DNA from 3 places in the Enterobacter sp. SA197 genome. Region 3 is predicted to be linked to each of the others. Evidence: predicted binding sites of a transcription regulator. Region 3 holds the regulator's gene; each other region holds the start of a gene.

Region 1 (10,753 bases), 580 kb from region 3:
ATACGGCCCTGATACAACACGTGCACGAAGTCTGGCTTGATGTAGTCCAGAATACGCTGATAGTGGGTGACAATGATAAATGAGCGCTGCGCATCGCGAAGCGAGTTCACCCCATCAGCCACGATTTTCAACGCATCAATGTCCAGACCCGAGTCAGTTTCATCAAGGATGCACAGATTCGGCTCCAGCACCGCCATCTGCAGGATGTCGTTACGCTTTTTCTCGCCGCCCGAAAAACCCACGTTGACCGAGCGGGTCAGCAAATCTTCCGGCATTTTAAGCAGCTTGATTTTCTCTTCCATCAAATCCTGGAAGTCGAACCGATCCAGTTCATCCTGATTACGGTATTTGCGCACGGCATTAAGCGCGGTTTGCAGGAAAAACTGATTACTGACACCAGGGATCTCCACCGGGTACTGGAAGGCCATGAATACCCCTTCACCGGCTCTCTCTTCAGGGGAGAGCGCCAGTAAATCTTTACCGTGGTACTCCACGCTTCCGCCGGTGACTTCGTAATCTTCACGACCGGCAAGCGTGGCCGACAGCGTACTTTTACCAGAGCCATTTGGCCCCATGATGGCGTGCACTTCCCCCGGGCGAACCTCCAGGCTCAGGCCCCGCAGAATCTCTTTATCTTCAACGCTAACCTGCAGGTCTTTAATACTTAACATGTTTGTTCCTTAATCCTTAACCGACGCTGTGTTCAAGGCTGATAGCCAGCAGTTTTTGCGCTTCAACGGCAAACTCCAGTGGCAGCTCGGAGAATACGTCCTTACAGAAGCCATTGACGATCATCGAAATGGCGTCGTCCTCACTGATGCCACGCTGCAGGCAGTAGAACAGCTGGTCTTCCCCAATACGTGATGTGGTTGCTTCGTGCTCCAGTTGGGCCGTATTGTTCCGACACTCAACGTAGGGGAAGGTATGTGCGCCACAATCCGGGCCTATCAGCATTGAGTCACACTGGGTAAAGTTACGGGCATTGGTGGCACCAGGCATGATTTTCACCAGGCCACGGTAGCTGTTCTGGCTCTTACCGGCAGAGATCCCCTTGGAGATGATGGTCGATTTGGTATTTTTACCAATGTGGATCATTTTGGTCCCGGTATCCGCCTGCTGGTGACCACTGGTCAGCGCAACCGAGAAAAATTCACCGATGGAGTTATCGCCCCGAAGGATACAGCTGGGGTACTTCCACGTGATAGCCGAGCCGGTTTCCGACTGAGTCCACGACATTTTGCTGTTTTCACCTTCGCAAAGCGCACGCTTGGTAACGAAGTTCAGAATGCCGCCGGTGTTGTTATCACCCGGGAACCAGTTTTGCACGGTTGAATATTTCACCTCCGCGTCGCGATGGATGATCACTTCCACCACCGCCGCATGGAGCTGATAACTGTCTCGTACGGGCGCAGAACAGCCTTCGATATAGCTTACGTAGCTGCCTTCATCGGCCACCAGTATGGTGCGCTCAAACTGCCCGGTTTTTTCCGCATTGATGCGAAAATAGGTGGACAGTTCCATCGGGCACCGTACTCCCTTGGGTATGTAAATAAATGTGCCATCAGACGCCACGGCAGCGTTCAGGGCGGCGAAGAAGTTGTCGTTTGAGGGAACAACCGTACCCAGATATTTCTTCACCAGTTCCGGATGATCGTGGATGGCTTCGCCGAACGAGCAGAAAATAATCCCCTGCTCAGACAGTTTTTCCCGGTATGTTGTCGCCACAGAAACCGAGTCAAAAATAGCGTCAACCGCCACTTCTCTCCCTTCACGTACCGGCACGCCGAGCTGATTAAAGGCCTCTTCCACCTCTTCTGTAAGCCAGGCATTGGCATTGGTTTGCTGCACAGCGCCAGGCTGCGAGGCGCAGGAATCATCGCAACTGCCGCAGGAGGGTGCGGAGTAGTAACTGTAATCCTGATAGTCCAGCTTGTCGTAGTGGGCTTTAAGCCAGTGCGGTTCGTCCATTTCAAGCCAGGCGCGGAAGGCGTTAAGGCGGAACTCCAGCATCCATTCAGGTTCATTACGTTTAGCTGATATGGCGCGCACAACCTCTTCGTTAATGCCTTTCGCCAGTTCATCAGTGTTCAGCCGGGTGAAAAAACCCTCTTTATAGTTGAGGTTCCCGGTCCAGGTTTTGACATCGTCAGTTGCTTCAGTATTACGAGACATAGTACCGCCTATACCCCAAAGCTTTCGCCGCAGCCACATTCGTTCTGCGCTTTAGGGTTATTGAATTTGAACAGCTGGTTTAACCCTTCCCGCACGTAATCCACTTCGGTGCCGTCGATAAACGGCATAGCCTGAAGCGGCACATAGAGCCGGGCGCCCTCATTTTCAAAGAGCAGATCATCTTTTGCAGGTTCACTGACCGTATCCAGCACGTAACCAAAGCCTGCACAACCGGTTTGCTTGATACCCAGTCTTACGCCAAGCAGTTCGGGCTGCTTTTGCATCAGTGCGCGAATATGTTCAGCCGCCGCTGGCGTCATGGTGAGGCCACGCCAGCTAAAGTCGGCCGGATTAAAAGTTTCTGATTGCGTTACCATGGGACTACCTCATGTCATAAAGCCTGAAAGGCATAACACTATGTTAGTGATAATGATTCTCACTTCAACCTCTATTCCGAAGGGTTATTCATGCTTTGCCCGTAATTTAAACCTCTGTATTAAGCATAGACCCTCCGGTGAGGCTTAACAGACATGTGAAGAATTGTTTAACAGACTGATAATTAATAGCTAATCATTAATGGGGCGGGCAAAAAGCAAAAACAAGTGAAGATGTATAGGCAATACCTATTTTTAGAATAGGCAGATAAAAATAGCGGGTGGGAAGAGCGTCAGCGCAGATAAAGGAGAACTGGATCACACTCTGAGAGTGTGTGGAGCGCGCCGGAACCCCTTCTGGACGAAGGGGATAAGCGTAACGCAGCGTATTTAGTGGGATTTCTTGCAGCCAAGCGGCTTAAAAATTCGCGTCGTTGAGGCGGGGTTATGCACTAACTTTTCAATAGCACGTCGCGGACGACTGACTAACTCACCGCCACAATTTGGGCACTGCATCCCGAGTCCTGAGGCACATTCGCGGCAAAATGTGCATTCAAATGAGCAGATGACGGCATCTTCACAGTCGCCCGGTAAATCGGTATCGCAGCATTCACATCCCGGTCTTAATTCGAGCATCGTCTGCACCTCAAGGTTGGTATGAGAAGGGGCAGCAAAAGAAATAGCAGATTTATTCCCATGCGAGAAGCGAAATCCGACCTGCCCCAACGCTGAGTTGCGCCAGAGAATTTTCTCCTCTCCCCCGTGGTCAGGATTGCAGCGTTGCCAGACGGGCAGCGAAGCCGACAAACAATAAACCAATGAGCGAATTGCCCAGTTTTGCCAGACGCTTTTTCGTCTTCACCAGTTGGGTAACGTAGGAGCCTGATACGATCAAAAAGCTGAAATAACAGATGCTAATCATCTCAAGCGTTACGCCGAGAATAAAAAAGGACATCCCGGGGTTTACGTAATGAATATCAATGAACTGTACAAAAAAAGAGACGTAAAACAGGATGGCTTTCGGGTTTGTGAGACTCAGAATCAGAGAGCGTCTGAAGATGTCTCCCTTCTGGATCTCGTGCTCCTCGCCGGCTGCGGCCCGACGAAACAGCGTACTGTAGAGCATTTTCAGCCCGAGCCAGAGCAGATAGATAGCGCCAAGATAGCGGACAATATTAAACAGTACCGGCGTTGTCTTAATCAGCGTAGCGACTCCGGCATAAGCGAGAAACATCAAAATAGCGTCGCCAAGAAAAACCCCTGTCGCCGCAACATAGCCATGTTTAAGCCCACCCGCGATGCTGGTTTTAAGCACAAAAAAGGTATTAGGGCCGGGCACCAGAATAATAAAGATGGCGCCAATGAAATAGGACCAGAAGCTAATCACACCATATTCGGCAAACACTTTTCCTCCTTGAACAACCTTCAGGGTTTTAACGGCGCGCCTATGCTACATAAAGCCAGAGCAATAAAAAAGCCCGCCGCAGCGAGCTTTATGGACAATGACCATCGGGAGATTAGTGATGGAGCATCTCGTCTACGACATCCTCTTTTTTTAACTGGTAAGGGTAGTACGTTGGCCAGTTGTCCATCTCTTCAAGCAGTGCAGCCTGAGAGGTGCTACCCATGAAAATATGGTAGTGGGCCGATTTACGTGGCGCGATGGTGTGATCGCTGAACTGCACGAATTTTGGTGCTTTACTGTTTGCATCCTTACATTCGAACAGGTAACGAACCCCCTTCTTACCGGAGGTATAGGTCAAAATTTTATAACCGGCATAATCGTACTTACAGCTGCTGACGTTCTCGCCAACATGGAATTCCATTATCCCATTCTCAATGCCAATGGTATCCACCTCAGTGGCATACCCTTTGCGATAGTAGGCTTTGATTGCATCAAAGGATTTACTTTTGTCTTTCTCCGCTTTCTTTTTAAAGACCGGATCGAGGTCGCCGCTTACCAGATACGGATAGACGGACTGCCATACACCGTCCCAGTCGGACAGTTTGCGATCCTTCACATCCGCATTATCAAACTCCCCTTCTGAGGCTTTCAGCTCTTTCTCAGTTAGCGGCACACCATGCGAATGATGTCCGTGAGAAAGTGCCTGACCACTTACCAGAAGTGCACTCAATGCGATGGCTAATTTTCCGAAATGACGTACCAAGATAAAACCCTCTTCCCGAGAAATGAGAGCAGAATGTTATATTATAACATTTCAATGATCAATATCTTGTTACAAGGCATTTATATGAGTGATGTCTGACTGGCAAGAGAAGTGATTCATGCTATAACCAGATGGTCATGTTTTAACCAACGCAGCCATTCCCAAGAGGCCTATTACATGTCTATTGCAAAAGCCCATAGCTTAAATCAGGCGTATCAACTGCTAAATTCTGGTAAGCAAAGAGAAGTAGAACTGGCATTTGATGTTGATGCGGATACCTTTTTTCAGCTTTCCGCTGAATATTGCGAGCAGGGTGCGAAAATCACCCGCCACGACAACCATTTCGTTATCCGGCGTAAAGGGCTGGCGATCCCCGCGCTCGACTAGTAGCAGCGGCCAGGGGCCGATGTATTCAGACTGGCGGTTGTACGCAGGTTAGCGATAATGCGCTGCCAGGTCTGAGGGAAACCTGACCGGCGCTGCTGGCAGCGCATTACGCAGTGGAGCGATGAAGTGGTTTCCTGGCCTGTCCAGTCCGCCTCTGCGGACTGGATGGCGTCATTCAGAGGTACAAAGACACTTCACCCAGGGGACGGGTTTTGAAGCGGCGATGGATCCAGAGGTACTGTTCAGGGGCTCGCAGAATTTCTCGTTCAATGATCTTATTTATGTACCGGGCGGCTTCGTGCTCATCCCGTGCGGGATAGTCGGTCAGGGCTCTGCCGATATGCAACTGGTAGCCGGAGCGATCGGCCTTACGAATCATCGTCACGGTCAACATGCTCGCACCTGAGAGGCGCGACAGGACATAGGTACCGTTAGTGGTGGCGGCGTCAGGTACGGAAAAGAACGGTGCAAATGTACTGCCCTTACGACCATAGTCCTGATCCGGCGCAAACCAGACGGCTTCCCCTTTTTTCAGTTCATTCACCAGGCCCTTAAGATTACGGCGGTCAATCATCGACTTGTTCGAGCGCATACGCCCCCGGGTCTGAACCCACTCCATCAGAGGATTGTTGTGTGGTCGGTAGGTCGCCATCATAGGCTGGCAGAGCCCCATCACCCGTCCGCCCAGCTCAAGAGACATGAAGTGCACGCCAACGACCATGACCCCTTTATGGCTCGCCTGCGCCTGCACCAGATTCTGATAGCCCTCAACATCAAACCAGCGACGCACACGGCTGTCGGGCCAGAACCAGGCCATACCCGTTTCAAATAACCCCATGCCCAGCGACATGAAGTTTTTTTCAATCATCGCTTCCCGTATTTCCGGTGTCATATCCGGGAAACATAACTCGAGGTTACGGCGGGCAATACGCTCACGGCGTTTCAGAAAGCGGCGGGAAAATTTACCGATGGTTTCTCCCAGACGGGATAAAACCGGATAAGGCAGTTGCACGAGCAACCAGAGCAGACCTAACCCGGCCCAGGTTACCCAATGACGCGGGTGCAAGAACGCCAGTTTGAATGAACTACGCATAATATTTACCTTAATACATGAGGATGTAGCGCTTAAGGAAAAAAAATGAATCACTTCATCCAGTCTTTATGCGTTACAGCATTTGGCTTTTTCTGACACCGAGATGGTGAGTTAAACCGCACACACTATACCATGAGGGTCGAGGAAAAGATGTAAAGAATGATGAATAAAATATGAACATTTACGTCAAATCAGGAATACCTGTAACGCAGTAATGTAATAGATTCATTTAAAAAATTATTAACACACGTTTATCAAAATGAATATATGTGAATTCTCACCTCCCTTTTTTATCTCGCACCCGGCTACATTGTTTGACGCCACCGGAATAACAGGCCGGACAGCATTCAGCCATCCCCACCGCCGGGGTGGTGCAGTTTGCAACGACTACTTTTATTGCACCTGCGCCACATCATTGAACGGGGTTACACATCAAGCGTAAAGGTTTACCCTTCATTGTTAAATGACGAATAACGTTGTCCGCGCAAATAAATGCTGATACCTGTTGATAACTGAGCATGTTTTAAAGTTTATGAGATTTACTATTCTCTTCATGACGGGTCGTAATCCCCACCCAAATAAAAATAGTATTTTTATATTATCACCTCAGTACCGACGCTGATAATAAAATCCTCTCTTTTTTAATTCCAGGAGGAAGATTATACAGTAAATGACGCTGGCAATAATATTATAGATTTTGGTGATAATACTTTTATTAATATTAATAAAACGGATATACCTGTTTTACGCTGGATTGTACTTTGCGAAAAAAACCCAGGCCTTCGCCTGGGTTGCTCGCATGGCGCCCTGTCATCAAGCCATGACAACAGGCTGGATATACTCTGCGCACTCCTCGCTGTCCCGCAATTACTCGATCACCGCCGTCGTCAGGCGCGATGAGCAGCACAGCTTGCCTTGATCATCGTAAACATCAATCTGCCAGACCTGATGCCGCCCTCCGGTATGAAGCGCGCGGCACACGCCACGTACACGTCCACTTTTCACGGCACGAACGTGGTTGGCGTTGACCTCAAGGCCCACCACGTTTTTATCGCCTTCGGTACAAAGATAGCCTGCCACCGATCCCAGGGTTTCCGCCAGCACCACGGATGCGCCGCCATGCAACAGGCCAAAGGGCTGACGGGTACGATTATCCACGGGCATCGTTGCTTCCAGGGTATCATCAGTGATGCGCTCGAAGCGGATATCCAGCAGGCCAACCATGTTGCCCTCCCGCATGCCGTTGAGAGCTTCAAGCGTGACCGCACGTTTCCAGATCATCCTATTATCTCCAGTAAGGCCTGCAGAGGGTGACGTACCCCGCTGCCTTCCACCCGCTTAACCTGGCTACGGCAGGAGTATCCCGTCGCGAGACAACGGCTGCGGGGAAGACGCTGCATTGCCTGATGCCATGAAAGCTCATAAATTCCGAGCGAATTAGCATGGTTTTTCACTTCATGCCCGTAGGTACCCGCCATGCCACAACACCCGACGCTGACGTTTTCCAGTTTTGCCCCTAACCGGGCGAAAATAGCTGCCCACTGCCCCGTAGACGCCGGCAATGCTGTCACCTCGGTACAGTGGCCAAATAAGTACCAGGACTCCCCGCTCACCGCACGAGGCGTGTTTTTGTCCAGCACCTGGGGCAACCATTCGTGTACCAGCATTACGTGGAAATCACCCCGTTTATCACCTAACACCTGTTTATACTCATCGCGGTAACAGAGCACCAGCGCCGGATCGACGCCGACCATTGGCATACCCAACTGCGCGACCCGATTGAGAAAATCTGAGGTTTTTTGCGCGGTTCTGGCAAAACGATGCAGGAAGCCTTTGATGTGCTGCGCCTTTCCATTGGGCGAGAAAGGCAGTACAACAGGTTGCAGACCCAGTTTTTCAATCAGGCGGACAAAATCGGCCACCACCTGCGCATCGTAATAGCTGGTGAAAGGATCCTGCACCACCAGCACGGTTTTCATCTTCTGTTCATCACTGAGCCGCTCCAGATCTTCAAGCGTCAGATTAGCGGAAGCATGACCCACCATCTGGCGTTGTAAGGAAGGGGCAGATAACAGCGGCAGGTCCACCATCCCGATATGTTTTTTCGACAGTGAACGCACCCACGGCTGGCTCAGGAAGAAGTTGAACGTCTTCGGGGCTCTCGCCATCAAGGGTGCATAGCTTTCAACCGTAGCCACCAGATGATCGCGCACCGGACGCAGGTAACGCGTGTGATAAAGCTGCAAAAAACGGGAGCGGAAATCGGGAACGTCGATTTTGATAGGGCACTGCGTTGAACAGGCCTTACAGGCGAGACATCCGGACATCGCCTCTTTCACTTCGTGAGAAAAATCGTATTCCCCTTTACGGGCATGCCAGCTGTTACGGGTACGTTCAATCAGCAGTCGCAGGCTGGCACGTTTTTCCGGTATCTCTTTTTCGAGTTTAACAGGATCGACACCGCGATCGGCGAGCAAACGGAGCCATTCGCGCACCAGGGTGGCACGCCCTTTTGGCGAGTGGATGCGGTTGCCCGTAATTTTCATTGACGGACACATCGGGCTTTTTGCATCAAAGTTAAAGCACAACCCGTTACCGTTACACTCCATCGCGCCGCGCCAGGTGGTCCGCACCGAGATAGGGATTTGCCGATCAAAGTGGCCACGTTTCACGTCGTCCACCTGCTTCATCGGCGCATCAACCCCTTCAGGGGGACATATTTTACCCGGGTTAAGGCGGTTATGCGGATCGAATGCTGCTTTTACTTTTCGCAGCTCGGCATAGAGTTGCTCGCCAAAAAACGCCGGGCTGTACTCTGCGCGAAAACCTTTACCGTGCTCACCCCACAACAAACCGCCATATCTGGCGGTCAGAGCCACAACATCGTCGGAGATAGACTTCATGAGTATCTCCTGTTGCGGATCGCACATATCCAGTGCCGGACGCACATGTAATACGCCCGCATCCACATGGCCGAACATGCCATAGCTGAGGCCGTGGCTATCCAGCAGTGCGCGAAACTCAACGATATAATCGGCCAGTTGCTCCGGGGGCACGCAGGTGTCTTCCGCAAAGGGAATAGGTTTGGCGGCCCCTTTCGCATTCCCCAGCAGACCCACCGCTTTCTTACGCATAGCATAAATTCGCTCGATACCCGCCAGGTCGTCGCAGCGCTGCCAGCCAATCACGCCCCCTTCACCCTCTTCCATCAACGCATTAAGCCGCTGACAAAGCGAAGTTACCTGGTTTTCAATAAGCGCTTCATCATCGCCGGCGAATTCCACGATGTTGAGGCCCAGCAACGTCTTATCCGGTACATCAGTAATAAGATCCTTCACCGAATGCCAGACGATATCTTCGCGGGCAAGATTGAGCACTTTTGAATCGACGGTTTCAACCGACAACGCACGGGCATCCACCATAAAAGGCGCATTGCGCAGCGCAGAATCAAAAGAGTCATATTTGACGTTAACCAGACGGCGAACTTTCGGCAGAGGCGTAATATCCAGACGGGCCTCGGTGATCAACGCGAGCGTCCCTTCAGAGCCGGTAAGCACACGGGTCAAATCGAATTCGGTCATCTCATCATTGAAGACGTGACGCAGGTCATAACCTGTCAGAAAGCGGTTTAGCTTAGGGAATTTTTCAATAATCAGTTCACGATTTTCGAGACAGCGCTCAAACACCGTCCGATAAATTCTTCCCACCGTGGTATTCGCACGGCCAAGGGTTTTCGCCAGCTCAACCGGCATCGCCTGGGTATCAAGAATATCCCCCCCCAGCAGCACTGCACGCACGCCAAGAACATGGTCTGAGGTTTTGCCATATACCAGCGACCCCTGTCCAGAAGCATCGGTGTTAATCATGCCACCGAGAGTGGCGCGGTTACTGGTGGATAACTCCGGGGCAAAAAAGAAACCATAGGGTTTAAGGTATTGGTTGAGCTGATCTTTAATCACGCCCGCTTCGACCCGCACCCACCCTTCTTCCGGGTTTATCTCAATAATGCGGTTCATATAGCGCGACATATCAACGATGATGCCCTGGTTTAATGCCTGACCATTGGTGCCGGTCCCGCCGCCACGAGGGGTAAAAACCAGAGACTGAAAGCGCGCATCTGTTGCCAGACGGGCTATCAAAGCGACATCAGAAGTGGAACGGGGAAAAACGACCGCATCGGGTAACAACTGGTAAATACTGTTGTCCGTCGCCATCGTCAGCCTGTCGGCATAACTTGTCGCGGTATCGCCTGTAAAACCTTGTTGCTCCAGTGCCTGTAAAAAATTCAGCACCAATTGAACGACGCCTGGTGCCTGAGAAATCTGTGGGATCATTACTCTTGACCCTGCCTGACTGTTAGAGTTGTGAATAGTTAATCGTTTGCTTGCAGCATCCCACGTTGTATCACATTTTTTTCTTATGCGCCCACCAGAATTACGGGCAGAATCGCTCTGTCCAAACGCGCTGAAATCATCAATCATAGTCTTTCGCGCTTTTTCATCACCCTTCAAAGGTAAATACGTCTTATGGCCTTTCAAACGCAATCCAGGGATGTACCG
Region 2 (10,753 bases), 100 kb from region 3:
TTCACCGCGATTCAGCGCGATGTAGCCCAGAGCAAACGCGCCGACAACGGAGAGCAACGCCCATATAAGGTATTTCCCTGAGTTATTCATAGCGATTATCCGTGTGCGTAAAAGTAAATGTTACATTTTGTTTCTAGAACACTTCGTCACTTTTAACAACGTTGAAACATAGGAATTTCGTTATGAAACCGGGCATTTACTTCAGTGTGCTACGGGGATCACTTATATGAGGTACGGTAATGAGAATGTCAGGGAAGAATGAGAGGGTGAAGCGGGTCTGGATTTGAGGGAAGGGTGCGGTCTGCTCCCCTCACCCCGGCCCTTATGTCTTGATCTTCTCCGCTCAGCCGGAGAAGATCCCCGACTGATCATCGGGAGGTGACCGGTGAGCATCCCCTGGCCCTGGTGCCTCTGAGCCCGTGGGAGAGATTATGCCCCGGTCACCTGTTTCCCTGTCGCCTCAAGACCGAACGGTATCCTGTGCCCTGAGCACCCACATATAAGGATGGTCCGGCGATATTGTCATAAGGTTACGGAGTGCCATCATGAATCTTGTTCCTGTCGGCGTGGATATCGCCAAACTCAAATTTGATGTTGCCGTTCTGCTTCCTAATCAGAAATACAAAACTAAAAAATTCGCGAATACCTCTTCCGGGGCGCGCGAGTTCCTGGCCTGGCTGAAGCGCTTTGGCGACTGCCATGTCTGCATGGAAGCCACCGGTTGCTACAGCACTGAACTTGCCACTCTGCTGGCTGATAACGGTTGCAGGGTAAGCCTCGAAAATCCGGCGCGCATCAGCGCTTTTGGCAAGGCTGAACTGACCCGCAATAAGACGGATAAAGGTGATGCTGCGCTGATAGCGCGTTACTGCGCCCTGCATAAGCCATCGGCCTGGTTCCCGGCGCCGTTGTACGAGCGGCAACTGACTGCGCTGGTCCGCCATCTGAAAAATCTGGAAGAGATGCGCCAGATGGAGGAAAACCGGCTGGAAGGGGCTGAAGAGGTCATCCTTGCGTCCCTGACTGAACATATCGCCCAGTTGGATGCGCTGATAGAAGAGACGAAGAAGAAAATCAATCAGCACATCGACGACAACCCGGATCTGAAGCGTGATAAAGCCCTGCTGAAGAGCATTCCGGGCGTGGGAGATATGCTGAGTGCCAGCCTGCTGGCATATGCGGGAAACCTGCGCCGGTTCAGTAGCAGCAAGGCGCTGGTGGCGTATGCAGGACTGAATCCACGGCGCTGTGAATCGGGGTTGTGGAAAGGGAAAAGCCGGATATCGAAGGTGGGGCAGGGAGAGTTACGTAGCGCGTTGTACATGCCTGCCATCGTCGCGGGCAGATATAACGAAGTGGTGAAGAGCCTGATGGGGCGGCTGGCTGAACGAGGAAAATCAGGGAAAGAGCAGGTCTGCGCGGGAATGAGAAAGCTGTTGCAACTGGCTTATGGCGTAGTGAAATCGGGTCGCATATTCGACGCTGAGATACCGCTTGCGGCCTGAACCGCAAGACGGTATCTCTCCCCAAAGGGGCGAGGGAGAAAAGCGGCCCCCCACGCGCTTGATCTCCTCTCGCACAGGGCGCCCCGACGCGCTTCAGACGAGGGCGAAGGTCTTCAGAACGAATGGGAAAGCCCTATCCGCTCGATCGGTCCCCTCGCCCCTTTGGGGAGAGGGTTAGGGTGAGGGGCAGCCCGCTACCCCATCACCGCCGTACTCAGCCGGCAGGTGCAGCAGCGGCGGTCTCGCTCGTCGAACACCACAATCTCCCAGCTCTGATTATGCCGACCCAGGTGCAGCGGCTGGCAGACAGCGCGCACTTTCCCTTGCGACACCGCACGGTGGTGGGTGGCGTTTAGCTCCGTCCCCACCACACACTGCCCGTCGCCGGTCATCATAAATCCGGCCATTGACCCCAGCGTTTCCGCCAGCGCCGCAGAGGCTCCGCCGTGCAGCAGACCAAACGGCTGGTGGGTACGGGCATCCACCGGCATTTCGGCTTCAAGTACATCATCCCCGAGACGGGTGTACACAATCCCCAGGTGCGCGACCATCGTACCCGCGCTGGTGGCATTCAGCTCCCCGAGCGTTAACTGACGTTTCCAGATCATTTACGCCCCCAGCGTCGAGCCGCCATCCACCACGATATCCTGCAAGGTGATATGGCTGGCATAGTCGGAGGCGAGGAACAGAATGGTGCTGGCGATTTCGTCCGGGCGGGCAATCTTACCCAGCGGAATACCCAGCTTAAACTGCTCACCAAAACCAGCAATGCGCTTTTGTTCCGCATCGCTGCTGGTCCACAGCGTGCGCTGCATATCGGTATCGGTGGAACCAGGCGAAACGATGTTCGCCCGCACGCCGCTTGACGCCAGTTCGAGCCCCACCGTCAGCGCCAGGCTTTTCAGCGCCGCTTTCGACGCACCGTACGCGCTCATGCCGATTCGCGGCGTGTGGGCAGCATCGGACGCCACCGTAACAATCGCTCCCCCCTGCTGCTGGCGAAACTGCGCCATCGTCGCCTGGAAGAGGTTAAACGCCCCACCGACGTTAACCGCGAACGTCTGCTGCCAGTCCTCCTGCGAGAGCGCATCCGTCGCCCCCATTCGTAAAATACCCGCCGCGTTAACCAGTACATCCAGGCGTGGGCTCTGCGCCAGCACGCGTCGGCAGACCCGATCCACCTGCTCAGCATCGGCAATGTCGAGCACTTCGGTGGCAAAAGGGTAGCGTTCACCGTCAAAAGCCCGATCAAACCCCGTGACCTGCGCGCCCGCTTCAGTAAACGCCAGCGCCGTGGCGTAACCGATGCCCTTACCAGCCCCGGTCACCCATACCCTCTTCCCTGCAAAATCCATTATCTGACCTCCCGGGAGAGCAGCGCCCACCAGGCGTCGATGGTTGGATTTTTCGCCAGCATCACAAAATCAATATCGCCGTGCACTTTGCGCCAGCGTGCCGCGAGCGCCATCATGCGCACCGAGTCCAGGCCGTAATCAATCAGATTTTCGTCGTCAAACGGCTCGTCGGACTCATCCAGCAGCGGCAGGATCAGCGCGCGCAACGCGGTTTTGCTGGTCGGCACCGGCAGCAACGCTTCTGTCATGACCACCCGTCCGGAGCGTCCCGCCACGTATTTCAGCGACATCAGATGCTCCTCCCGGCTGAAATCTGCCAGCGCATCGGCCACCATAAACGGCTTGATATCACGCATAAAGGCGTCAGTCGCGGTGGTCATACAGCCAATGTGCGAATACACGCCGGTAATGATGAGCTGGTTACGCCCGGTCTCTTTGAGCATCTGCTCCAGCGGCGAGCGGTGAAAGGCGCTGTAACGCCACTTCACCAGCACGGTGTCGGCTTCGTCCGGCGCAAGGGCCGCCACAATCTGCTGCTGCTCCGGTGAACGGGTCAGACCCGGCCCCCACATATCATTGAGCAGTGCGCGATCGTCATCACTCTGATCTTTTGGCTGGGCGGTGTAGTAGACCGGAATATTGTGCTGCTTACAGAAGTGGCGCAGCGCAGCGATATTGGCGATCACCTGTGCCATCATCGGGCAGTTATCGCCCCAGAAGTTGAGGAAATACTCCTGCATATCATGGATCAGCAAGGCGGCGCGCTCGGGTTCAAACGCCCACTGCACTTTGTTGTCAGGAATGTCATTCGCGGTCGGCAGTGCGTAGCCGGTCAGTTTTGGAATAGCCATCTTCTCTCCTCGTTACGCCTGCGCGCGTTGTGCCAGCGACTGGCGTAATTGTTTCTTATCGACTTTGCCTACCGGGGTCAGCGGCAGCGCGTCCAGGCACTCCACGCGATCCGGCAGTTTAAACTCAGCGACCCCCAGCTCACGCAGGAAACGGCGGATCTCCACCGCACGCACCGGGCGCTTCACCACCAGATACGCGCAGCTTTTTTCACCGAGCAGGCTGTCTTCCATGCTGACCAGCGCAGCCTGGATCACCGCCTCGTGGCGCAACAGCAAATTCTCAACCTCTTCGGCGGCGATCTTCTCGCCACCACGGTTGATCTGATCTTTCTCGCGCCCCTGAACGGTGATGTAGCCCGCTTCATCAATGGCAATCAGATCGCCGGAGCAGTAGAAACCATTGGCATCAAAGGCACTGGCATTATGTTCCGGGCTGTTGAAGTAGCCGCGGAAGGTGTACGGACCGCGCGTCATCAGGCGACCGACCTCACCGCGCGGCAGCGGATTACCCTGCTCATCAGCCACCCAGACTTCATCGTCCGGGCACATCGGGCGGCCCTGAGTATTGAAAATACGTTCCGGGGTATCATCCAGCGCCGTGTAGTTCACCAGCCCTTCCGCCATGCCGAAGACCTGCTGCAACTGGCAGCCAATCTCAGCCGGAATGCGTGCCGCGAGGGTGGCAGGCAGACGTGCACCGCCGACCTGCAACAACGCAAGCGAGGAGAGCTGGGCGGCATCGGCGCCTTCGGTTAACGCCTGCAGCCACAGGCTCACCGCAGGTGGCACCAGAGAGGTGACGTTGATGCGATGCTTTTCGATCAACGGGAAACAGAGCGTGGCGCTGGGATCGTTTGCCAGCACCACGCAACCGCCCGCCAGAAACACACCCAGCGATCCTGGGGAGCTCATCGCAAAGTTGTGCGCGGCGGGCAGTGCGTTCAGGTAACGGGTCTCTGCCGTAATGCCGCAGATCTCGTTGCTGCGGCGAATACTGTAGTAATAGTCGTTATGCGTACGCGGAATCAGCTTCGGCGTACCGGTGCTGCCGCCGGAGAGCTGGAAAAAGGCCACCTCATCGGCAGGGGTTGGCGTTTCGATAACGTTTCTGGACGGGTACTGAATCGCCGCCGTGAGTGCGTTCTCCCCTTCATCATTCAGGAATAACGAGACGCGCGCCGAAGCATGTTCAGCGGTAAAATTCTGCCAGAAGTCATTGGTCGCAAAGAGCGCATGGGCACGGTCAGCTATCAACAACGCAGGTTTAATCTGCGCGGCGTAAGCGTTCAGCTCGGTACGCTGGTGGCTGAAAAGCGCATTCACCGGGGCGACGCCTATTTTCAGCAGCGCAAAGAAGGTGATGTAAAACTCGGCCACATTGCCAAGCTGCACCAGTGCGGTCTCGCCACGCTGAATGCCCAGTGCCTGCAGTCGGGCTGCCAGGTTGTCAGACGCCTGGTGAAGCTGCTGGTAGCTAAAACGGCGTTCGCCATCGATCACTGCCGTCGCATCGCTTTGCGCATGGCGGGTCAGCATCTCGGTCATTGGCCTATCCAGCCAGTAACCTTTCTCACGGTAGCGCCTGGCGAACGCCTCCGGCCAACGGGTAAAGGGAAGGGTCATCATCACTCCTTAATGCAGGCCAAAAACGTTAAGCATGGTGGTCAGTTTGATGCCGGTTTCGCGCCACTCTCCCGCCGGGGACGATGCTGGCACAATACCCGCACCGGCAAACAATCGAACACGATTTTCATGAAGACATGCACAGCGGATGGTCACCACCCACTCGCCGTTACCTTCCTCATCACACCAGCCAACAATGCCGCCAAACAGCTCACGATCGAAGGGCTCAAGTTCAGCGATAAGTCTTTTTGCGACATCGTGCGGGAAGCCGCTCAGCGCGGGCGTCGGATGGAGCAGGCAGGCCAGCGTCAGCGCGTTTTCGCCCTGTTGCGCCGTGCCTTCAATGGGCGTGGCGAGGTGCCATAAAGTTGGCGTGTTCACCAACTGTGGGGAACCCGGCAGGGTCAGACTACGGCTTCGCGTCTGCAGCACCTGTTTCATGGCCTGGGTTACCAGCGCATGTTCATGGCGGTCTTTTTCGGACGCCAGCAGTCTGTTACCCGCTTCACGGTCGAGCATGTCATCGGGCTGGCGACGTGCTGAACCGGCGAGCGGCAGTGAACTAAAGTGTTCACCGTCCTTGCGCAGCAGCAGTTCAGGGCTGGCACCGAGCAGCACCGCCCCGCTGCTGAGCGGAACATGGAAGTTAAAGCTCGCCGGGTTCTGGGCAATCAGGCGCTCCAGCAGGCTGCCGCTGTCAAGACGGGCATCGGTGGCAATATCAATCAGCCGCGACAGGACAATCTTGTCCACTTCCGGCGTGGCGGTCAGCGCCGCGCCACGGGCGACCATCTCCATAAACACCGCCTGCGAAGGGATTTCCGTACGTGAAGTCACCACCGGGGCACCCTGAGCGGATAAGTAGCGGGAGGCATGTTGTTTAGACGGGCGCGAAAAAGTCTGCCACGACGCAGGAATAAAGAGTTCGGAGGGCTGGCGGGTATCGAAGGGAATAGCCCCCACCACCACCGGCCTTACCACCCCTTTCGCCTTCGCGTCCGCGAAAGCCTGGCTCAGCGACTGCTGAAACGCGCTGTGTGGGTTATCCCCTCCTGCGGCAGGCTCACTGATACGGGCAACGCACCCGGACGTGGTAAAACTGCGAAACGGCGACATAAAGAAAAACTGGTCTGATGCCAGCGTTTTTGTCGTCTGTTGAACGTCCTCAGCCAGTGACGTATCCATATCATCCTCCAAAAATGATAAATAAATTACGAATGATTATCATTTGAATTTCGGTCGATAAAGCTAAAGGTATTGCCACTGAGTGTCAACCGCAGCGCAATGTACTCTCAACGCTAGGGCTTGCATCCCACCCCCGCAACGATGAAAATGAGAAGCATTAACCTCAATAAAAACAGGATGCGAGTCGTGACACTCCCTTTGATATGCCGTAAGCCCCTTATCATGCTGCTCATTTTTATTTCCGGGATGGCCTCAGCGATGGCCGCCGACTGGCCCCGTCAGGTGACTGACAGCAAAGGAAGCCACACCCTTGAACAAAAGCCGCTGCGTATCGTCTCCACCAGCGTTACGCTAACCGGTTCGTTGCTCGCCATTGATGCACCGGTGATTGCCAGCGGCGCGACCACGCCAAATAACCGTTTTGCTGATGACCAGGGGTTTCTGCGTCAATGGAGCGATGTGGCGAAAAAGCGCCATGTCGCACGTATGTATATTGGTGAGCCCAATGCCGAAGCCGTAGCCGCGCAGATGCCGGATCTTATCCTCATCAGTGCGACCGGTGGCGACTCTGCGCTCGCGCTGTATGACCAGCTCTCCGCCATCGCGCCTACGCTTGTCATCAACTACGACGACAAGAGCTGGCAGGCGCTGTTGACCCAACTGGGCACCCTTACCGGGCAGGAGAAACAAGCCGCCGTGCGTATTGCCGAATTCCATCAGCAACTGAGCGACGTCAAAGCGAAAATGACGCTCCCGCCGCAGCCCGTCACCGCGCTGGTCTATAACCCTGGTGCGCATAGCGCCAACCTCTGGACCCAGGACTCTGCGCAGGGTCAGTTGCTGGCGCAACTGGGCTTCACGCTCGCCACGCTGCCAGAAGGTCTCAACACCAGCAAAAGCCAGGGCAAGCGCCATGACATCGTGCAACTGGGCGGCGAAAACCTCGCCAGCGGCCTCAACGGCGAAGCGCTGTTCCTCTTCGCCAGTGACCAGAAAGATGCCGATGCACTCTCTGCCAACCCGCTGCTTTCTCACCTGACCGCAGTACAGAACAAACGGGTCTATGCGCTGGGGTCAGAAACTTTCCGTCTGGATTACTACAGCGCCACCCGCGTGTTACAGCGCCTGTCTGCGTTGTTTGGCTAATGCACCTAAGAAACCGAAGGCTGCTGCCGGAAACGGCGCAGCTCGCGTAAGACCAGCATCAATATTGCCCCAACCATTGCCAGCGCGAAGCCACTGCTGCTGGCCGAAGCAGCCGGGGTCATTATCACCCCTAACCCCCCTAACAGCGCCGCGCCGATGGCATCACCGGTAACGTTCTGCGCCGTCCATAATCCATTAATGCGCCCGAGCATCGCCTCCGGCGTTTGCGTCTGAATCAACGTGTACTGCAACAGCGAACTGATGGCGCTCAGCCAGCCAAACAGCACCAGGAACAGCGCGCCCAACGCCCAGTGCGGCATCAGGCTAAATAGCCCGATGGCGATAAATGCCCCCACGCTCGACCCCAGCATCAGCAGGCCAGGACGCAGTGGATGCGCCAGTCGCCCGCTGGTTAACGCCCCTGCCGCTGCCCCGAGCGGGATAGCGGCATACAGAAGACCAATCTGTGCCGCGGACATCTGCCACTGGATTGCCAGCGCCGGGTATAGCACGCGCACCGCGCTTGCCATTGTGAGCAGGCCGCCGAGCAGCGCGATGCCGCCAATCAGCGGGCTACTGAGCAGAAAACGAAAACCGGCCACCAGCGAGGCCAGCGGATGTTCACGCGCCTGAGGCGGCGGTGGCAACAGCGGCAAACCGAGCAGTGGGATCAGGGTGATAAACGACCCCGCCGCCGCGAGGCCGTAGTTCCAGGCAACACCGCCGGTTGCCAGCAGTAAGCCACCGCACATCGGGGAGATAACCGAGCCAAGACGCACCGTCAGCATTGTGATGGCGCCGGCCTGCATTAAGTTTTCACGCCCGACCAGCGCGGGGGTTGCCGCCAGCAGCGCCGTCACGCCGAGAGAGGCGAAGAAGCCATCCCAGAGTCCAAGCAGGTAAATCGCCAGCAGCGAAGGTTCCGGCATCAGCGCGTTGAGCCATAAGCCAATAAAGCCCACGCCGCAGGTGCTGCGGGCAATCAGTATCAGTTTTTTTCGCTCATAGCGGTCCGCCAGCACGCCGCCGGTCATCAGGCCGACAAACATGGCGCTGCCGGTGAGGGTGACGGCGAGTCCCACCTGCCAGCTTGAATGGGTCATCGCCTGAATCTGTACCGGCACGGCAACGCCCAACAGACCCAGCGATAAAATCGAGATAAAACGGGCAAGAAACACCGCGCGAAAGGCCGGGTGTGTTCGTAAAAGGCTGACGTTCAGCAGCCAGGATTGTCGGTTCATTACAACGCCTTAACGCGAACTTTTTTTATCCATTCCAGAGCGTGCATGGTAACATATACAAACAAGATCGATAACGATAATTACTATCATTATCAAGTCAGGAAAGTATTATGTCGTTCTCCCGTTCCCGGACGCGCGTGTTTACCGTCGTCGGGTTATTGCTGTTGCTGGTACTGGCAATGGCCCTCAGCCTCTTCCTTGGCGCAAAAGCCATGTCCCCGGATGTGGTGCTGGATGCCCTCGCAGGCACCTGCCAGAGTGCTGACTGCACCATTATTCGTGACGCCCGCTTGCCGCGAACGCTGGCTGGTTTACTGGCCGGTGGCGCGCTCGGCATTGCCGGGGCGTTAATGCAAACCCTCACCCGTAACCCCCTTGCTGACCCTGGTCTGCTGGGTGTTAACTCCGGCGCCAGCTTCGCTATTGTGGTCGGTGCCGCACTGTTTGGTGCCGCCTCGCCGGTGGAACAACTGGGGCTGGCGTTTTGTGGTGCTTTCACCGCCTCGCTGCTGGTGGCCTTCACCGGCAGCGCGGGCGGCGGGCAGTTAAGTCCGGTGCGTCTGACGCTGGCAGGCGTGGCCCTGGCGGCGGTGCTCGAAGGGTTGTCCAGTGGTATTTCGTTGCTCAATGCGGATGTTTATGACCAGTTGCGTTTCTGGCAGGCCGGTTCGCTGGATATTCGTACCCTGCAAACGCTCAGGATTGTGCTGATCCCGGTGCTGCTGGCGGCGGGTGCGGCACTGCTGTCAAGCCGCGCCCTGAACAGCCTGAGCCTCGGTAATGACACCGCCACGGCCCTCGGCAGTAAAGTCGCCCGGACGCAGCTGCTGGGCCTGATTGCCATCACCGTGCTGTGCGGTAGCGCCACGGCGGTGGTCGGGCCGATTGCCTTTATCGGGCTGATGATGCCGCATCTGGCACGCTGGCTGGTGGGTGCCGATCACCGCTGGTCTTTGCCGGTTACGCTGATTGCCACGCCGACGTTACTGCTGTTTGCCGACATTCTGGGCCGCTTTCTGGTGCCGGGGGAACTGCGTGTCTCGGTGGTCAGCGCCTTTATCGGCGCGCCGGTGTTGATTGTGCTGGTACGACGCATTCGTGGAGGTGGCCTGTGATCGCCCCTTCCCGTCGTCTGGTTTTCAGTTGTGTGGCAATGTGCCTGATGTGCCTTGCGCTGGCGGTCTGGGGGCTACGCAGCGGTGCGGTGATGCTCAGCGTCGGGCAGGTGATTGACGCCCTTGGCGGCACCGCTCCCCGCGCCATGCAGTTGGTGGTGACTGAATGGCGCCTGCCGCGCGTGTTTATTGCACTGCTGGTGGGGGCCGCGCTGGGTATCAGCGGAGCGATCTTTCAGTCGCTGATGCGTAACCCTCTTGGCAGCCCGGATGTTATGGGCTTTAACACCGGTGCCTGGAGCGGTGTGCTGGTGGCGATGGTGTTTTATGGTCAGGATTTAACGGCAATTGCGCTGGCGGCGCTGGGCGGTGGCATCATCACCTCGATCATTGTCTGGCTGCTGGCATGGCGCAACGGTATTGAAACCTTCAGGCTTATCATCGTCGGCATCGGGGTCCGGGCCATGCTGGTGGCCTTCAATACCTGGCTGTTAATGCATGCCTCCCTGGAGACCGCCCTCTCCGCAGGTCTGTGGAACGCCGGCTCGCTCAACGGCCTGACCTGGGCGAAAACCCTGCCTTCGGTGCCAGTGATTATCCTGATGTTTGTTTTTGCGGCCCTGCTTTCTCGCCGCCTGCGGCTGCTGGAGATGGGTGATGACAGCGCCTGCGCGCTGGGGGTGAATGTAGAACGCTCTCGCCTGCTGCTGATGCTGGTGGCAGTGGTGTTGA
Region 3 (10,753 bases):
CATGCCCGACAGATCAGGCAAACTCATTGCTATCACCCGTACGCAAAATATCACCTCCTGGGATGACGCCATTGCCCGCTGGAGCTTCGATAAAGGTCAGCCAGCCGGTGCCGGTACCGATACGCTACCCGGCGTGCCTTATCAAATTTTACCGCTGAAGAGTGCGCAGCAAACTCACGGACTGGTGGTGGTCGAACCGGCTAACCTGCGCTTGTTGATGGTGCCGGAGCAGCAGCGGTTGCTGGAAACCTTTACTCTGCTGGTTGCCAGTGCGCTGGAGCGCCAGGCGCTGATAACCAGTGAAGAGCAGGCCCGCTTTGCCAGTGAACGGGAGAGCATTCGAAACGCTCTTCTGGCTGCTCTCTCTCACGATCTGCGCACACCGCTGACGGTGCTGTTTGGTCAGGCAGAAATTCTGACGCTCGATCTCGCCAGCGAGGGGTCAAAACATGCGCCTCAGGCCAGCGAAATACGCCAGCATGTGCTCAACACCACGCGGCTGGTGAACAATCTGCTGGATATGGCGCGTATTCAGTCCGGTGGTTTTAATTTAAAAAAAGAGTGGCTGACGCTCGAAGAGGTGGTGGGCAGCGCCTTGCGGACGCTGGAACCTGGTCTTGGCGGACGGCGTATTGCGCTGGATCTCCCTGACCCGTTAATGCTGGTCCACGTGGACGGGCCTTTATTTGAACGCGTGCTGATTAATCTACTGGAAAATGCGGTCAAATATGCAGGCTTTCGGGCGGAGATCGGCATTCGCGCCATCGCTTCCTCCTCTCGCTTAACGCTGGAGGTCTGGGATACCGGGCCGGGTATTCCTGAGGGGCAGGAAGATGCCATTTTTGCTAAATTTGCCCGTGGTAATAAAGAATCGGCCATCCCCGGCGTAGGGCTTGGTCTGGCTATCTGTCAGGCGATTGTCGATGTTCACGGGGGAACCATCAGCGCGGCAAACCGTCCTGAGGGAGGAGCCTGTTTTCATGTTACACTCCCGCTGGAGACGCCCCCGCAACTGGATGACCTTTCTGAGGATCTGTGATTAACGTTCTTATTGTTGAAGATGAGCAGGCTATTCGCCGTTTTCTGCGCACCGCGCTGGAAGCTGAAGGGCTGCGGGTATTTGAAGCGGAGACGTTACAACGCGGTTTGATTGAGGCCGCGACGCGCAAGCCTGATCTGGTCATCCTGGATTTGGGCTTGCCGGATGGAGAGGGCATTGATTTTATTCGTGACCTGCGTCAGTGGAGCCAGATGCCGGTTATTGTCCTTTCCGCCAGGAGCGAAGAGAGCGATAAAATCGCGGCGCTGGATGCGGGTGCAGATGATTATCTCAGCAAGCCGTTTGGCATCGGGGAGTTGCAGGCGCGTCTCAGAGTGGCGTTGCGCCGCCATGCTGGTACGCCGCAAAGCGATCCGGTGGTAACCTTTTCGAATATTCAGGTCGATCTTGCCAGTCGGCGAATCCAGCGAGGCAGTGAAGAGCTGCACCTGACGCCTATTGAATTCCGGCTGCTCGCCGTGCTGCTGAATAATCATGGGAAAGTTCTCACCCAGCGCCAGTTATTAAGCCAGGTCTGGGGACCAAACGCTGTGGAACATAGCCATTATCTGCGTATTTATATGGGTCATCTTCGGCAAAAACTTGAGGAGGATCCGGCGCGCCCACGCCATTTGTTAACCGAAACCGGCATTGGCTATCGCTTTATGCTCTGAGCGGGCATAAAAAAGCCCGGTCACGCGAACGCGACCGGGCCGGACAAGACTATAGCATCAGGCGTTTTTCAGCACTTCGCTGACAATCTCAACCGCTTCTTTCTCGATAAGCTTACGGTGTTCCTCACCGAGGAAGCTTTCGCAATAAATTTTATAGGCGTCTTCCGTACCGGACGGACGTGCCGCAAACCAGCCGTTGTCGGTCATCACTTTCAGGCCCCCAATAGAAGCACCATTGCCCGGTGCCGCCGTCAGGCGCGCGGTGATTGGGTCGCCTGCCAGCGTGCTGGCGCTGACCATCTCCGGAGAAAGCTTAGACAGCGCGGCTTTCTGTGCAGAAGTGGCGCTGGCCCCCAGACGATTGTAACTCGGCGCACCGAAGCGCTCGGCCAGTTCGTCATAGTGCTGCTGTGGGTTTTTGCCGGTAACGGCCGTGATCTCTGCTGCCAGCAGGCACATGATGATACCGTCTTTGTCAGTTGACCAGGGCGTGCCGTCAAAGCGCAGGAAGGATGCCCCCGCGCTCTCTTCCCCGCCAAAGCCGAAGCTTCCGTCAAACAGACCATCTACGAACCATTTAAAGCCCACCGGCACTTCCACCAGCTTACGGCCAAGGTCGTTGACCACACGGTCAATCATCGCCGAGGAGACCAGCGTTTTACCTACTGCCACCTCTTTGCCCCACTGCGGACGATGCTGGAACAGGTAGTTGATCGCCACCGCCAGATAGTGGTTGGGGTTCATCAGACCAGCCGGGGTAACAATGCCGTGGCGGTCATAGTCAGGGTCGTTGGCGAAGGCCAGGTCAAACTTGTCGCGCAGCGCCAGAAGCCCCGCCATCGCACTTTCAGAGGAGCAGTCCATGCGGATCACACCGTCTTTGTCGAGGTGCATAAAGCGGAACGTCTGATCAACCTGATCGTTCACGAGGGTCAGATCAAGTTTGTAGAAGTCGGCGATGCGTTTCCAGTATTCGATACCGGAGCCACCAAGCGGATCAACGCCCAGCTTCAGACCGGCTTTCTGAATCGCCGCCATATCAACGATCTCCGCCAGCCCTTCGATAAATGGCTGAACCAGATCCTGTTCTTTTACATGACCGGAAGCGAGCGCGGCATCCAGCGAAATGCGTTTCACGCCTTTCAGACCGTCAGCCAGTAGCGCGTTAGCACGATCTTCTACCACTTTGGTAACGTTTGTATCTGCCGGGCCGCCGTTAGGTGGGTTGTATTTGATGCCACCATCTTCCGGCGGGTTGTGTGAGGGGGTGATAACAATACCGTCTGCCAGCGCGCCGCCGTTTTTGTTGTGGACCAGGATGGCGTTTGAGACGGCCGGCGTAGGCGTAAAGCCGTTGTTTTCCTGCACAATGAGGTCAACGCCATTTGCTGCCAGCACTTCAAGCACGGAGATGAACGCAGGTTCAGACAAAGCATGGGTATCTTTACCCACGTAGCATGGCCCGGTGATGCCGTTTTTAGCGCGCTCTTCAGCAATCGCCTGAGCAATCGCCAGAATATGAGGCTCGTTAAAGCTGTGGCGCCACGCACTGCCACGGTGGCCTGATGTACCAAATTTTACCGCATGTTCAGCGTTACCCACTTCCGGCTTCAGCACGTAGTACTGGGCGGTAAGTTGGGCGACGTTGATCAAATCGCTCTGCTGCGCAGGTTGACCTGCACGTTCATGGTTAGCCATTGCCTGGTCCTTCTTATGCAAGGATTAAATTGTGCCGCAAACCTTTTCAATCAATTCCGCCGGGAACTGCATTGACTGCATGATGTGTTCGATCATGCTGCATTTACGACCCGTATTAGTGTTGGTGATGACCCAGTATGGCGTGTCTGGCACCTGTTTTGGCTTAGTCTGCGTGCCATTTTGCAACAAGGTTTGTTCGTCAGACGCAAAGTATACGCGGGTCCGCCCGTGCAGAGACTCAGTGGATTCTGCAAAGGCTTTATTGTCCAGAGAATAGAGTGTAGACAGCACCAGCATGAAACGGTTAACCGCTTTTTTCTGTTCAGCGTATTCATCCGAAAGCAGAAGCTCGCGCACGGCACGCACCCTGTCCTTCGCGGTGTTCGTCGGTTTAGTCTCTTCAACCTTCGGTGTAACAGGGGTTTCTTTTGCAGCGGCGGTCAGCGTGGCAGCAGGTTGAGAGGAGGCGGAAAATTTCAACATGCGCCGTAAAATGTCGGATGCGCTCTCACCAATATGCTTCGTGTGGCTGGCAATATAACTGTAGAGTTCATCATCAACTTCAATCGTTTTCATTTTAATCCAGTGCAGTGTCTTATCTGAATACAAGTTATTGAGATTATAGAGTCAAATCTCAACAGCGGATAGCGCTTAACCTGAGTGGCGGCTAAGTTAGATTACCTCTGAACCTTGCAGCCGGGCGGCAGAATGTTCAACATAATACCCTAATCCGAAAGAGCGAAAAAAAGAACTTTGCCATGAAATTGAATACCCGAGCGCAAACTGCACAACAATCGCACAACAATTCTCCCATCGTCCTGGTTCATGGCCTGTTTGGCAGCCTTGACAACCTGGGTATCCTTGCCCGCGACCTCGTCCTTGATCATGATATTCTGCAAGTGGATATGCGTAATCACGGGCAGTCTGACCGTTCCGACACGATGAATTATCCGGCAATGGCGCAGGATCTGGTCGAGACACTGGACGCGCAGGGTATCGAACGCGCTACCTTCATCGGCCACTCCATGGGCGGCAAAGCGGTGATGGCATTAACGGCGATTGCGCCGGAACGTATTGACGGGCTGGTGGCTATTGATATTGCCCCTGTCGATTACGCTGTACGTCGCCATGACGAGATTTTCGCCGCCATCAATGCCGTAACGGATGCAAAGGTCACCACGCGCCAGCAAGCAGCGGCCGTGATGCGCACGGTAATTGATGAAGAGGGCGTTATTCAGTTTCTTCTGAAATCTTTTAGTGAGGGCCAGTGGCGATTTAACGTTCCCGTATTATGGGAAGAGTATCCGCATATTGTGGGTTGGGAAGCCGTTCCGGCCTGGAACCACCCCGCTCTTTTCATTCCCGGCGGTAACTCCCCTTATGTGACTGAGCAGTACCGGCAGGCGTTACTCAGCCAGTTTCCTCAGGCGAAGGCGCATGTCATTGCGGGCGCGGGGCACTGGGTACATGCAGAAAAGCCAGATGCCGTTTTACGCGCCATCCGCCGTTATCTCTCTGAAAAGACGAACTGATTAAAAACCCGGCGACCGGTCGCCATAACGCGCCCGGGCGTTGGCGTCCCTGCATCGCTGATGTATGATGGCGCGCTAATCAGCCCGGGCAATGACCCGATTGCTTGTACTTCCCGTAGTATCCTTAAACCATGGCTAAAGAACAAACGGACCGCACGACACTAGATCTGTTCGCGAATGAGCGTCGCCCGGGACGTCCCAAAACCAATCCGCTCTCTCGCGACGAGCAATTACGCATTAACAAGCGTAACCAGCTTAAACGCGATAAATTTCGTGGGCTTAAACGCGTCGAATTGAAAATAAATGCTGAGGCAGTGGACGCACTGAATGCCCTGGCAGACGCGCGTCAAATGAGCCGCAGTGAACTCATTGAAGAGATGTTGCTGGAACAGCTCAAAGCGCTGAACAGCATTGATTACTCTGAATCTTCGTCTGATTAACGCTTTCATGTAGCAGAGAGTGCAGTCCGAGGCGATTGCAGTTTCCGCGCGCTTCTCCTATCTGCTATGATTGCCCTTATCCGTGGGCTAAACGCCACCACCATATCATTAAGTTTCAAGAGGTTATTTTACTCATGGCAATCACTGGCATTTTTTTCGGCAGCGACACCGGTAATACCGAAAACATCGCAAAAATGATTCAGGCGCAGCTTGGTAAAGATGTTGCGGATGTTCACGATATTGCGAAGAGCAGCAAAGAAGATCTGGAAGGTTACGATATTCTGTTGCTGGGTATTCCAACCTGGTATTACGGCGAAGCACAGTGTGACTGGGACGACTTTTTCCCGACGCTGGAAGAGATTGATTTCAATGGAAAGCTGGTTGCCCTTTTTGGTTGCGGTGACCAGGAAGATTATGCCGAATACTTCTGTGATGCACTGGGGACTATCCGTGACATCATCGAACCGCGCGGCGCGGTCATCGTTGGTCACTGGCCGACAGAAGGTTACCATTTTGAAGCGTCCAAAGGCCTTGCTGACGATGATCACTTTGTAGGTCTGGCTATTGATGAAGATCGTCAACCGGAGCTCACCGCGGGTCGCGTCGAAAAATGGGTGAAACAGATTTCTGAAGAGCTGAACCTTACCGCAATTATTAATGCCTGACAGTATATGGCGCAATCTACATGTTGCGCCTTATTGATAGTTAAAACCAATGGAAATAATTGCTACATTTTTTTAACTTTTGCCGCCAGCACTGTACAATATGGCCTGGTTGAAACGGATACCGCATGACTTTGTTGGCGCTACCACGTTTTATACGCTTACTTTACTTGAGGACTTGCAGTTTTCATTTAGACATGGCAGTTCTATAATGAGACGCATTTCCCAGAGCATTCCTTGTAGCTTCCCTCCCCGGAAGCGAATCGTTTAGCAACAGGACAGATTCCGCATGACTGACAACAATACCGCATTAAAGAAGGCCGGCCTGAAAGTCACGCTTCCTCGCTTGAAAATCCTGGAAGTGCTTCAGGAGCCGGACAACCATCATGTCAGTGCGGAAGATTTATATAAGCGCCTTATCGATATGGGCGAAGAGATCGGGCTGGCAACGGTTTACCGTGTACTGAACCAGTTTGATGATGCCGGGATCGTAACCCGCCATAATTTCGAAGGCGGCAAATCTGTCTTTGAACTGACTCAGCAGCATCACCATGACCACCTGATTTGCCTCGACTGTGGCAAAGTGATTGAATTCAGTGATGACTCCATTGAAGCCCGGCAGCGTGAAATTGCCTCCCAACACGGCATTCGCCTGACGAACCATAGCCTGTACCTCTACGGCCATTGCGCTGAAGGCGACTGCCGCAGCGATGAAAACGCCCACGAGATTGCTAAGTAATCTTCCGTAAACGTAAAAAGCCAACCTGAAGGTTGGCTTTTTTATTGGTTTACCCTGGGTGGCTACTGCGTATTGTTGCTACGAATTTCCTGCCAGATACGATCGCAGTTGGCTTTTACCGCCTGACCATTCCCCGTATGGGTGGCTTCAAGGCACTGCTGATAATCCAGGGTGCGTACCGACTCTTCGTGGGCAAATTGTTGATGCGCCTTTTCTGACTTCAGCACTTCCAGCACGCTACGGCAGGCTTCAAGTTTTTCCGATGAACCTTCTGCAGTATTAATACAGGCACTATAAGCCGCTCTCAAACGCATATCTTCTTTCGGCGCCTGAGGTTGCTGTACGCAGGCGGTAAGCCCCAGAACCATAAACAGAGTCATTATACTTTTATTCATGTTGCCCTACCCTCGCCTCAGAAAATCGTAAAAGGTGCAATGACGATAAATTTCACGTCGCGCTCATCCTGGAAGATGTTGTTGTAACCCCCACCCCAGCTTGGAATATCGGAGTGATTATCGAACTGGGTAAAGTGCAGCTTAAATAATGTGCCTTTCGCCATGCCGTCCTGCAGGGTATAAACCACATCCAGGCTGTAAGCGGATTCCTTAATTGAATTGCCGGCCTTATAGTATTTATCGCCAGACGAAACGTTGGATGGTTTGGCATCCCAGCCATAAACATATGAGGCACCTACCGCCCAGCCCGGAAGATTTAAATCTTTCAAATCATACATAGCGCCAACAAATACCGCTTTTTCATTATGGGCGTTAAAGTCAGAACGATTATCCCACCAGATATCCAGTCGGCCATTTGACGAGCCATAAAGTGGTGTCATACGTGAGTTGAAATTTCCCTGCCGGCCGTCCGCTTTTACCCATGTGCCCTCCAGACGTAAATCAACGGGCCCTGCGGCATAATTAAAGGTCAGCGCCTGTAACCAGGCCGTACCATCATAAATATCATTGATAGTGTGATTAGATGCTTTATCACGTGAGCTGTAGAACTGATAGCTTGTAGACAGCGGACTCCCAGCAATATCAAATTTATAACTGGCTTTCGCGAAGTACTGATCTACATAGCCCTGTGCCTGTCCAAATGCCGCTTCTAAAATGAAATCATTTTTAAAATCATATTGCGCGCCAATGGAGTGGACATAATCAATTTTACTCACGCCATCATTCTGGTAAAAATTATCGGTTTCGTTATACCAGGGGGCCTTATATTCATTGGCCCACATATAGGAGAAACTCAGGGTACCGCAATCTTCATAGTCGAGATTTACGCCAATTTCCGTACCTTGATACGTACCCGGCATAAAACTCCAGTTGGACGCCAGTAGCGTCTGACCGGTGGGCTGGATATAGCCCGCTCTGGCCCATAACGGCCCGTACTTAAATTTTGCCGCAGCAGTATAGAGACTTGCCCCACTTCGGTCTCCAGCCCAGTCTTCATCATAGACCTTATGGCTGTTAGAAAACGCCATTTCATTAGGATGTGCGCTACCTGAAGATTCGGCCATTTCAATAGCTGCAAATGCCGCAACGTCGAAACCAAACATATCTGCTGCATAACCAGACTGGAAATCGAGATTGGTATTCCAGGTAGAATGCGCCAGATTGGTTTTATATTTATTACCATCAGTGACATCTTTACGGTCGCGTTCACGCTGCCAGTAATAGACACCGCCAGTAAGTGTAGAATCTTCAACAAACCCTGCGGCCCTGGCCACCGGGGGTGCTATTAAAGCTGATAGTGTTGTTGTACCGACAATAGCTAATGCTATCGCCTTACGTTTAGCGGTAAACGCGATCATAATTGTTCCTCTTTGACTAAATACAAAAATGCTGTGCAAAGGCAGGCAGCAAGAAAATAAGCATAAAAAAATGGCAAAGTGTGGCTGCAAACTTCTTTCACACCACGAATCAAGGTTATTTTTACCGACTATCAGGATCAAGTTATTTGCCAGAAAGAAAACCAAGAATATGACAAGGGACACATATTTCTTGAATAGAGGAAGAGGATTAGAAATATTATTGAGAGAAGAAAGGGCTCACTAAAAAAATTGCTAAAAATGAAAATAGAAAATAATAAAATTAAAACAATTTTTCAGGTCAACCACAAACCATTATTTACGTTCAGTAATAACAGCGTCGTTATAGAATAAAAAAACGCCGCACAAAGCGGCGTTCATGAGATTAGCTGCAATTATTCGCCGACTTTCGCCCAGGTATCACGAAGACCAACCGTGCGGTTAAAGACCAGTTTCTGTGCCGTGGCGTAGCGGTTATCGAGACAGAAATAACCTTCACGTTCGAACTGATAAGCTTTACCCGCTTCTGCGGCCTGCAGGGATGGCTCCGCATAACCCTGTTTAATGACCAGGGATTCCGGATTCATCACCGACAGGAAGTCTTCAGCAGCACCCGGGTTCGGGACGCTGAATAAACGGTCATACAGACGAATTTCTACCGGAAGCGCGTGCGCAGCGCTGACCCAGTGAACCACGCCTTTTACCTTGCGACCATCTGCCGGATCTTTGCTCAGAGTGTCAGCATCATAGGTGCAGAAAATAGTGGTGATATTGCCTTCGGCGTCCTTCTCAACGCGTTCAGCTTTTACCACGTAGGCGTTGCGCAGACGCACTTCTTTGCCCATCACCAGTCGCTTGTACTGTTTATTAGCTTCTTCGCGAAAATCGGCGCGATCGATCCAGATTTCACCGCTGAAGGGTACTTCCCGACTGCCCATTTCCGGTTTGTTCGGATGATTAAGCATGGTGACAATTTCGCTCCCACCCTGCGGGTAGTTTTCGATAACCAGTTTAACCGGATCGATTACTGCCATCGCGCGCGGCGCGTTTTCGTTAAGATCTTCACGGATGCAGGATTCCAGCGAAGCCATCTCAATGGTGTTGTCCTGCTTCGTCACGCCAATACGTTTGCAGAATTCACGGATGGATCCGGCGGTGTAACCACGGCGACGCAGCCCGGAGATGGTCGGCATACGCGGGTCATCCCAGCCTTCAACATGTTTGTCCGTCACCAGCAGGTTCAGCTTACGTTTTGACATTACGGTGTATTCCAGATTCAGGCGCGAAAATTCATACTGGCGCGGGTGAACCGGAATAGAAATGTTGTCCAGCACCCAGTCGTACAAGCGACGGTTATCCTGGAATTCCAGCGTGCACAGAGAATGCGTAATGCCTTCCAGCGCATCACTGATGCAGTGGGTAAAGTCGTACATCGGATATATGCACCACTTGTTACCTGTCTGATGGTGTTCCGCAAATTTGATGCGGTACAGCACCGGATCGCGCAACACAATAAAGGGGGAAGCCATATCAATTTTGGCGCGCAGGCAAGCTTTACCTTCTTCAAAGCCACCAGCCCGCATCTTTTCAAACAGGGCAAGGTTCTCTTCAACACTCCGGTCGCGGAATGGACTATTTTTGCCAGGCGCGGTAAGCGAACCGCGATACTCGCGGATCTCGTCTGCTGAGAGTTCATCAACAAAGGCAAGACCTTTGGTGATCAGCTCAACCGCATACTGATGCAGTTGATCAAAGTAGTCCGAGGAGTAACGCACATCACCAGACCAGTGGAAACCCAGCCACTCTACGTCATTTTTGATGGAGTCAACGTATTCGATATCTTCCTTCACCGGGTTCGTGTCATCGAAACGCAGATTGCATTGCCCGTTATAGTCTTGCGCGATACCAAAATTAAGGCAGATAGATTTCGCGTGGCCGATATGCAGGTAGCCGTTCGGTTCAGGCGGGAAACGGGTGCAAACGGAATTGTGCTTACCGGTAGCAAGATCTTCGTCAATGATCTGACGAATAAAATTAGTCGGGCGGGCTTCAGCCTCACTCATCGTAGATTCCTCAAAGCGTAAACAACGTATAACGGAACATGATCTTATAAGCGGGTCTTCCAGACAACCCTTGTTTACGGAAAATATATACAAAAC

The links. Region 3 encodes Fur, which represses iron uptake genes when iron is present. Its sites were predicted from a motif close to ATAATAATGAGAACNACTATCAA; they were not measured.
Region 1: the regulator Fur is predicted to act here: its motif matches at 2,590-2,612, upstream of sufA (Fe-S cluster assembly scaffold SufA).
Region 2: the regulator Fur is predicted to act here: its motif matches at 8,980-9,002, upstream of fepD (Fe(3+)-siderophore ABC transporter permease).

Annotation. Positions count from the first base shown of each region.
Region 1 covers NZ_CP096393.1:2,129,006-2,139,758, reverse strand. The annotation lists gene sufC (Fe-S cluster assembly ATPase SufC) at 1-671, opposite strand, end outside; gene sufB (Fe-S cluster assembly protein SufB) at 688-2,172, opposite strand; gene sufA (Fe-S cluster assembly scaffold SufA) at 2,181-2,549, opposite strand; gene M1D91_RS09865 (DUF1272 domain-containing protein) at 2,937-3,182, opposite strand; gene leuE (leucine efflux protein LeuE) at 3,313-3,951, opposite strand; gene zinT (metal-binding protein ZinT) at 4,064-4,714, opposite strand; gene M1D91_RS09850 (hypothetical protein) at 4,892-5,101, shown strand; gene lpxP (kdo(2)-lipid IV(A) palmitoleoyltransferase) at 5,277-6,194, opposite strand; gene menI (1,4-dihydroxy-2-naphthoyl-CoA hydrolase) at 7,062-7,475, opposite strand; gene ydiJ (D-2-hydroxyglutarate dehydrogenase YdiJ) at 7,472-10,528, opposite strand; gene ydiK (AI-2E family transporter YdiK) at 10,721-10,753, shown strand, end outside.
Region 2 covers NZ_CP096393.1:1,443,490-1,454,242, reverse strand. The annotation lists gene cstA (pyruvate/proton symporter CstA) at 1-90, opposite strand, end outside; gene M1D91_RS06555 (IS110 family RNA-guided transposase) at 546-1,505, shown strand; gene entH (proofreading thioesterase EntH) at 1,700-2,113, opposite strand; gene entA (2,3-dihydro-2,3-dihydroxybenzoate dehydrogenase EntA) at 2,114-2,860, opposite strand; gene M1D91_RS06540 (isochorismatase) at 2,860-3,711, opposite strand; gene M1D91_RS06535 ((2,3-dihydroxybenzoyl)adenylate synthase) at 3,724-5,334, opposite strand; gene entC (isochorismate synthase EntC) at 5,344-6,519, opposite strand; gene fepB (Fe2+-enterobactin ABC transporter substrate-binding protein) at 6,742-7,665, shown strand; gene entS (enterobactin transporter EntS) at 7,671-8,906, opposite strand; gene fepD (Fe(3+)-siderophore ABC transporter permease) at 9,017-10,021, shown strand; gene fepG (iron-enterobactin ABC transporter permease) at 10,018-10,753, shown strand, end outside.
Region 3 covers NZ_CP096393.1:1,546,051-1,556,803, reverse strand. The annotation lists gene kdpD (two-component system sensor histidine kinase KdpD) at 1-1,039, shown strand, start outside; gene kdpE (two-component system response regulator KdpE) at 1,036-1,713, shown strand; gene pgm (phosphoglucomutase (alpha-D-glucose-1,6-bisphosphate-dependent)) at 1,771-3,411, opposite strand; gene seqA (replication initiation negative regulator SeqA) at 3,436-3,987, opposite strand; gene ybfF (esterase) at 4,170-4,943, shown strand; gene ybfE (LexA regulated protein) at 5,075-5,383, shown strand; gene fldA (flavodoxin FldA) at 5,518-6,048, shown strand; gene fur (ferric iron uptake transcriptional regulator) at 6,335-6,784, shown strand; gene chiQ (ChiQ/YbfN family lipoprotein) at 6,847-7,179, opposite strand; gene chiP (chitoporin ChiP) at 7,197-8,597, opposite strand; gene glnS (glutamine--tRNA ligase) at 8,990-10,657, opposite strand.